DNA from 2 places in the Vibrio sp. 378 genome. Region 1 is predicted to be linked to the other one. Evidence: predicted binding sites of a transcription regulator. Region 1 holds the regulator's gene; the other holds the start of a gene.
The links. The regulator PurR, encoded in region 1, represses purine synthesis genes. The targets are predictions, from matches to a motif close to TNANGNAAACGTTTNCNTNA.
Positions count from the first base shown of each region.

Region 2: a site for PurR is predicted at 2,004-2,023, ahead of R7Q48_RS13355 (NupC/NupG family nucleoside CNT transporter). Genes of this name have one in related genera too.

Region 1 covers NZ_JAWOUO010000004.1:94,654-98,854, reverse strand. The annotation lists gene torD (molecular chaperone TorD) at 200-847, shown strand; gene purR (HTH-type transcriptional repressor PurR) at 1,315-2,319, shown strand; cyclic di-GMP riboswitch class I at 2,607-2,696, shown strand; gene R7Q48_RS09210 (TfoX/Sxy family DNA transformation protein) at 2,813-3,403, shown strand; gene R7Q48_RS09205 (TVP38/TMEM64 family protein) at 3,518-4,201, shown strand, end outside.
Region 2 covers NZ_JAWOUO010000006.1:207,591-211,791, forward strand. The annotation lists gene prfC (peptide chain release factor 3) at 1-931, shown strand, start outside; gene R7Q48_RS13345 (DUF5363 family protein) at 1,026-1,223, shown strand; gene R7Q48_RS13350 (TatD family hydrolase) at 1,210-1,983, shown strand; gene R7Q48_RS13355 (NupC/NupG family nucleoside CNT transporter) at 2,188-3,471, shown strand; gene R7Q48_RS13360 (hypothetical protein) at 3,846-3,980, opposite strand; gene deoC (deoxyribose-phosphate aldolase) at 4,071-4,201, shown strand, end outside.

The DNA of each region.
Region 1 (4,201 bases):
CATAGATACATTAAAACGCAAGATTTAGCGTTTTTATTGATTCAAAACAAGCTTGCCCATTGCTATTAATAAGCGGTCATTTTTGACCATAAAACATAACAATTATAGTTACTGCTATTCATTTTAATTGATTACACTTAGGGGATATCCCTAATTGACTTTGTGATGCATGACTTGAAGCATCATTCAGGAGCCCAAAATGCAAGAAGTGAAAGCTTTTAATGAAAAACGCGCTGAAATTTACTGGTGGTTTTCGAGCTTGTTCGCAAAAGAACTAACAGAGAAAGAATTGGAAGCCTATCACAGTGTTGAAATTCGCAGTTTTCTCGCAGGTTTAGGTGAAAATGAGTCGCTAAAACCAGCCGTTGATAGCCTAGTTGATGCATTGAATCGGTTACAAGATCGTGAAGATGCACAACTAGAGCTTGCAGCTGACTTTTGTGAACTGTTTTTGAAGACAGAAAAATACGGCGCTCTTCCTTACGCATCCATGTACATTGGTGAATCAGGTTTACTGAATGACAAGCCAGCTGAGGAAATGGAAAAGTTGATGGCTGAATTTGGCGTTCAAGTAGACGAAAACCTAAAGGAACCTGCGGATCACTTAGCCGTTGAGCTCGACTTTCTCGGGAACATGATTATCCGCTCAAACGAGCTTGAACAAGAAAAACACATGGAAGAAGCCTTCGTTAAACAAAACGACTTTATCCAGCAACAATTGATGTCTTGGTTACCTCAGTTTTCAGACAAATGTAAAAAATTCGATGAATTTGGATTTTACTCAAGTGTCGCGAAACTATTAGTTGCATTTTGTAAACTAGACAGCGCCTACCTTCTTGGTGAATAATTGCCGCCTATTTTTAGGGAGCCTGCCTATCGGGCTTCCTGTGTGCCTGAAAGTGACCGATTGTAAGTAACTTGGGTATAATATTCGTTTGCCTTAACTTAGCGCAAAGACGCTTGGTTATTTAGCAGTCAAAATGTGACTTCAAATACACAAATCTCTTGCTGAAAACATTGCTAGTCAGTCCACATAGGGCTAAAATGTGAGCGCAAACGATTAAATATGATTTATATGTAAACCGCTGAAATATAGCGGTTTTTGTGTTTTCTTAACAGGTTGATGGCAATTTCTCATCAGATAGAAAAAGATAAAATTCATCGACCGATGCTGCTACGCACCCTTTTGTCGCACTTGGATCAACCGCTGCCGAGACACTTAGCGCCAATTTTAGATTGCTAGGTGTGAAACCATTAGAGCATCAGGTACATCCAATACGACATATTTCAGTAGCTCGATACAGGACACCATTTATGGCCACGATAAAAGACGTTGCTCGCTTAGCCGGCGTTTCCACTACGACAGTTTCGCACGTTATCAATAAAACGCGTTTCGTTGCAGAAGCAACGCAAGAAAAAGTAATGAAAGCCGTTGACGAGCTGAATTACGCGCCAAGTGCCGTTGCACGCAGCCTAAAATGCAACTCAACTCGTACGATTGGCATGTTAGTAACTCAATCAACTAACCTATTTTTCTCAGAAGTGATTGATGGCGTTGAGAGCTACTGTTACCGCCAAGGCTATACTCTGATTTTATGTAACACAGGCGGGATTTACGAAAAACAACGCGATTACATTCGTATGCTGGCTGAAAAGCGCGTTGATGGCATCCTAGTGATGTGTTCTGACTTAACCGAAGAACTAAAAGAGATGCTTGACCGTCATGCGGACATTCCTAAAGTGGTCATGGATTGGGGCCCAGAGAGCTCACAAGCAGACAAGATCATGGATAACTCAGAAGAAGGTGGCTACATTGCAACCAAACATCTGATTGACAATGGTCATACGGATATCGCTTGTCTAAGCGGTCATTTTGAAAAGCTTGCTTGCCAAGAGCGCATTGCAGGTTTCCGTCGCGCAATGAGCGAAGCGAACCTAGCTGTAAATGAAGACTGGATCCTTGAAGGTAACTTTGAATGTGATACGGCCGTATTAGTTGCAGATAAAATTACCGCAATGGACAAGCGCCCGACGGCGGTATTCTGTTTTAACGACACAATGGCTCTAGGCCTAATGAGCCGCTTGCAACAAAACGGGATCAAAATTCCTGAAGATATTTCAGTGATCGGCTACGACAACATCGAGCTTGCGGAATACTTCTCTCCACCGCTAACGACTATCCACCAACCTAAACGTCGTGTTGGTAAAAATGCATTCGAAATTCTACTTGAGCGTATCAAAGATAAAGAACACGAAAAACGAATTTTCGAAATGCAACCTGAGCTTGTAATTCGAAATACTGTGAAAAAAATGAACTAAATTTCACTGTATTTAACCGTGTTAAATAAGCGCTCTACAGGGGCGCTTATTTTTTTGGAAAAATTAAGCATTCTCTAATACTTCACACCACTCTAATAACAATTGACTAACGTTAACTCCCTGTTTTATATAAATGTAATATATATTAAGAACTCCTTTTCAAAGGCCAATTTGCACCTTTCCATATGCAAAATAGAGCATTCAATCTATCATTTTTATTGAACCGAAATCACACTTTTAACGCTAAACCGTGATGTTAATTCAATATAAGAAGTATGCTCATTGTGTCACGCACAGGGCAAACCATTCGAAAGAGTGGGACGCAAAGCCTCCGGCCTGAACCATATTACGATATGGAAGGTAGCGGGGTTACCGATGGCAAGTGTGTAAGCAATGACTTTACTCTGTAATGACATTGTTTTTACGCATGTTTGCTACTCTCTCGGACCTGACTTTTGGTGGCGTAATATTAATTACACCGAGATAACAAAACATGGATAAACCGATACTCAAAGACTCTATGAAGCTATTTGAGGCACTTGGTAATATCAAGTCGCGCTCAATGTTTGGTGGCTTCGGACTATTCGCTGATGAAACAATGTTTGCACTAGTGGTAAACAATCAGCTTCATATCAGAGCAGACCAAAAAACTTCATCTGACTTCGAGAAACAAGGGCTAAAGCCTTACGTTTATAAAAAACGTGGCTTCCCAGTCGTTACAAAGTACTACGCTATTTCCAGCGATTTATGGGAATCAAGCGAACGCTTAATCGAAGTAGCGAATCAATCATTGAAAAAGGCAAAGCTTGAGAAAGAACAGCAAGCAAGTACAAAGCCTAACCGTTTGAAAGATTTGCCTAACTTACGACTGGCTACCGAGCGCATGCTAAAAAAAGCCGGCATCGAATCCGTAGAGAAGCTTGAAGAGGAAGGTGCGCTTAACGCCTATAAAGCGATAAGAGATACGCACTCTGCAACCGTCAACATTGAGTTGCTATGGGCACTAGAAGGTGCTATCAACGGCACTCATTGGAGTGTGGTACCTCAAGCTCGCCGAGATGAGTTGATGAACGGCCTCCAATAAAAGTCGACCTAAAAACTATCTTGTAAAACCGCAGTCTAATCTGCGGTTTTTTTGTGAAATTTTTTCGGTTTTCCTACTGTCTTATTACATATATCCCAAATTGGAATCAAAATTATGAATAAGAAACTGATATTAGGTCTCATCCTACTAGCGGCTATCGTCTTTTTAGGTATTAACTTTGGCCAGTATTTAACCTTAGAGAATGCAAAAGCCCAACAAGAAGCACTAACTACATACCTCGATCAGAATTTTGTATTCTCGGCTGCGATTTACTTTTTTACCTACATTGCAATTACCGCTTTTTCTATCCCAGGAGCGGCAGTAGTCACCTTACTTGGTGCAGCCTTATTTGGTTTTTGGACAAGCTTGCTACTGGTTTCTTTCGCTAGCACTATGGGGGCAACACTGGCCTTCTTGAGCAGCCGATACTTATTGCGTGACTGGGTACAAAACAAATTCGGAAATAAACTCAACGCAATTAATCAAGGTGTCGAAAAAGACGGAGCTTTTTATCTATTTTCCTTGCGCCTAATCCCTGTATTCCCTTTCTTTCTAATCAACTTACTGATGGGCTTAACACCGATGTCTGTAGGTCGATTTTATCTCACTAGCCAAATAGGTATGCTGCCAGGCACAGCCGTATATCTGAATGCAGGTACTCAATTAGCAACAATTGAAAGCCTATCGGGCATTGTTTCACCCGCAGTATTAGCGTCTTTTGCGCTATTGGGACTATTTCCAATCATCACTAAATGGGTTATGAATAAAGTAAGGCCGACACCAAGTCAGCAAAACTCG
Region 2 (4,201 bases), on a different contig from region 1:
TGCAGGCCTTGCGGAAAGTGTTCGAGAAGAGCTTGAGCTTGTCATGGGTGCTTGCCCTGAGTTTGATTTGGAAATGTTCTTAACCGGTGATCTTACGCCAGTTTACTTCGGTACTGCATTAGGTAACTTTGGTGTGGATCATATGCTAGACGGTCTAACTGAATGGGCTCCAGCGCCGAAAACTCGTCAAGCGGTTGAACGTGAAGTTGAAGCGACTGAAGAGAAGTTCTCTGGTTTCGTATTTAAGATCCAAGCGAACATGGACCCAAAACACCGCGACCGTATCGCATTCATGCGTATTGTATCGGGCACTTACACGCAAGGTATGAAGATGAACCACGTTCGTCTTGGCAAGCAAGTGAGTATCTCTGATGCAGTAACCTTTATGGCTGGTGACCGTGCACGTGCAGAACACGCTTACGCCGGTGACATCATTGGTCTACACAACCACGGTACTATTCAGATTGGTGATACCTTTACGCAAGGTGAATCATTGAAGTTCTCTGGTATTCCGAACTTCGCTCCGGAACTATTCCGTCGTATTCGCCTGAAAGATCCACTAAAGCAGAAGCAGCTTCTCAAAGGCTTGGTTCAGCTATCAGAAGAAGGTGCGGTACAGGTATTCCGTCCTCTACAGAACAACGATCTGATCGTTGGTGCCGTTGGTGTACTTCAGTTCGATGTTGTTGTGGCTCGTTTGAAATCTGAGTATAACGTTGAAGCGATTTATGAAGGCATTAACGTTGCAACTGCTCGTTGGGTTGAGTGTGGTGATGCGAAGAAACTGGATGAGTTCCAACGCAAGAATCAAGCGAACTTAGCATTGGATGGTGGTGATAACCTAACGTATATCGCCCCAACAATGGTTAACTTAAACTTGGCGAAAGAGCGTTTCCCTGACGTTGATTTCCGTGCGACGCGTGAGCACTAATTTGCGCGGTTAGGGTAAGCCTTAACGCAAACTAGATTTTAAAACGCCCTTGGCTATAAACTTAGCCAAGGGCGTTTTTATATAAGGATAAGATATGAATTGGTTTAAACGTGGGCTAAAGCGTTACGACAACTGGTGTAAAGAGATGGGGTTAACTCCCGATCAGAAACGTAGTTGTGTCCCATATCGAAAAGACCCAGCCCATCAAACTGAAGAGAAGAGTGAAGCCCAACCATCCTCTGATTTTCTGCCCGCAGATACAGATAAAAAGCGTCAAGATGAAGCTCTTTGATACGCACTGCCACTTTGATTTTGATGTGTTTCAAGATGACTTTGCACATCAACTTGAGCTTGCTCAAACGCAAGGCGTCGCAAGAATTTTGATTCCTTCCGTCGGTCCGCAAAACTGGGCTCGTATTCAAACTTTGGCAGAGCAACATGCCAATTTGTATTATGCGCTCGGCTTTCATCCGTATTTTCTTGAAGATAACGTTGAGCAGCACCTTACAGAGCTAGAAGGCTATCTAAATCAAAAAGGGCAGCAGTGCGTGGCAATAGGAGAGTGTGGTTTAGATTTTGCCATTGATGTTGATCCACAGTTGCAAGAAAAGATACTTGAAGTTCAATTTGAGCTGGCTAGACGCTTCGAACTCCCAGTTATTTTACATAGCCGAAAAGCGCACAATCGCCTCATTCAAATGGTGAAAGCGGCGAATCTCCCTAGAGGTGGTGTGCTACACGCTTTTTCTGGGAGTTATCAGCAAGCCATGGAGTGGGTCAAATTAGGTTTTTTTATCGGTGTAGGAGGAACGATTACCTACCCAAGAGCCAAGAAAACACGCGACGCAATTCAAAAATTACCACTCGAAAACCTAGTAATCGAAACAGACGCACCAGATATGCCTATACTTGGATATCAAGGGGAGTCAAATCACCCAGCCAAACTCATTCACGTCTTTAATGAGCTCGTAGAGTTGCATAACGGCCGAAAGCAATCGATTGCCTCTCAACTGTGGAAAAATAGCAATTTTGCTTTCTCGATATGTGAATAAAATCTAAAAATGTGGTTTGAAATCGAAAACGTTTTCCTGCTTATTGTGAATTAACTCACAAAGCTGGTTGAATCAATCATGAATCTTATAGGAAAGTGTGAGGCTGGCATTACTTTAATTGATTCTGCATGAGTATAATTGCCCCCGCTTTATAGCTCCATTTTGTAACACGCCAATAAATAACTTATAAGGAAGTCATAAACTATGAGCCTGTTTATGAGCCTAATCGGTATGGTAGTGCTTCTTGCGATTGCAGTGGCATTTTCTAACAACCGAAAAGCTATCAACTTTAGAACTGTGGGTGGCGCATTCGCTATCCAATTCGCATTAGGTGCATTTGTTCTGTATGTACCTTGGGGCCGTGATCTACTAAACGGTTTCTCTTCAGGTGTTTCTAACGTTATCAACTACGGTAACGATGGTTCATCATTCCTGTTCGGTGGTCTTGTTTCTGACAAGATGTTCGAAGTATTCGGCGGCGGCGGTTTCATCTTCGCATTCCGTGTTCTTCCTACACTGATCTTCTTCTCTGCACTGATTTCAGTTCTTTACTACATTGGCGTTATGCAATGGGTTATCAAGATTCTTGGTGGCGCACTACAAAAAGCGCTAGGCACTTCGCGTGCGGAATCAATGTCAGCAGCAGCTAACATTTTCGTAGGTCAAACTGAGGCACCTCTAGTTGTTCGTCCATTCGTTCCAAAAATGACTCAATCAGAGCTATTCGCGGTAATGTGTGGTGGTCTAGCTTCTGTTGCTGGTGGTGTACTAGCTGGTTACGCATCTATGGGTGTTCCACTAGAGTACCTAGTTGCGGCATCATTCATGGCAGCACCAGGTGGTCTACTGTTCGCTAAAATCCTTCACCCTGAGACTGACCAGCCTCACGAAAGTATCGAAGAAGCGATGGACGGCGGTGACGACAAACCAGTTAACGTAATCGACGCAGCTGCGGGCGGTGCGGCTTCTGGTCTACAACTTGCACTTAACGTAGGTGCAATGCTAATCGCATTCGTTGGTCTAATCGCGCTAATCAACGGTATGCTAGGTGGCATCGGTGGTTGGTTCGGCATGCCAGAACTAACACTAGAGCTAATCCTAGGTTACGCGTTCTCTCCACTAGCATTCCTAATCGGTGTTCCATGGGCAGAAGCTGTAACAGCTGGTTCATTCATCGGTCAGAAAATCGTAGTGAACGAATTCGTTGCTTACTTGAACTTCACACCATATCTAGGTGAAAACGCTCAAGTAATCGCGGCAACTGGTGAAGTAATGTCTGAGAAGACAACAGCTATCATCTCATTCGCACTATGTGGTTTCGCGAACCTTTCTTCTATCGCGATTCTACTTGGTGGTCTAGGTAGCCTTGCACCAAACCGTCGTAGTGACATCGCTCGCATGGGTGTTAAAGCAGTTCTTGCAGGTACGTTGTCTAACCTTATGGCAGCGACAATTGCAGGCTTCTGCTTAAGCCTTGCAGCACTATAATTAGAATCGGTTCTTAATATATAGACGCCGTTTTACATCATGCCCTGTAGCAATCATGCCCTGTAGCAAGAGATTGCTGCGGGGCATTTTTCGTTTTTCGGGCTCCAAAATTTCATCGGGTGTTTGCCTTAGTCGAGGTATTACGCAGTCAATGGAATAGGGGCTAGGAAATTTTGAGATACAAACCGTTTGCGCTCTATTTGGTGCTACAGTTTTGCGGTGAAACTCTATAATGTATTAATCACAGGATAGTGGTTAAGCTTGATTCTTAATCACGTAATGAATATTACATAATCGATGGGCAAATGAATTGCCCTGCAATATTAGATCTAATAGGCGTTTTGCTTTGTGATGTGATATTAAAGACACCGCAATCATAGATTGTTGTGCCATAGGCCAAACTGGTACTGTGCGGTGACAAGGATAGCAATTGGCATATGATAAATTTTCGCTGTATATGCCGAGTCTTCAGGGAACCAAGTCCGTTCATTAATAGACTGTTTAGCCATTTACTCACATTGTCTCGACTTGTTGATTATAGTTAAAGACGTGATGTAAGGCTGAGTAGTGAATTTTTTGAATATTGATCGGAGATAGAAATGAGCGATTTAAAAGCAGCAGCGCTACGTGCACTTAAACTTATGGACCTAACTACGTTGAATGACGATGACACTGATGCAAAAGTGATCTCACTATGTCATGACGCGAAAACAGCAGTAGGCAACACAGC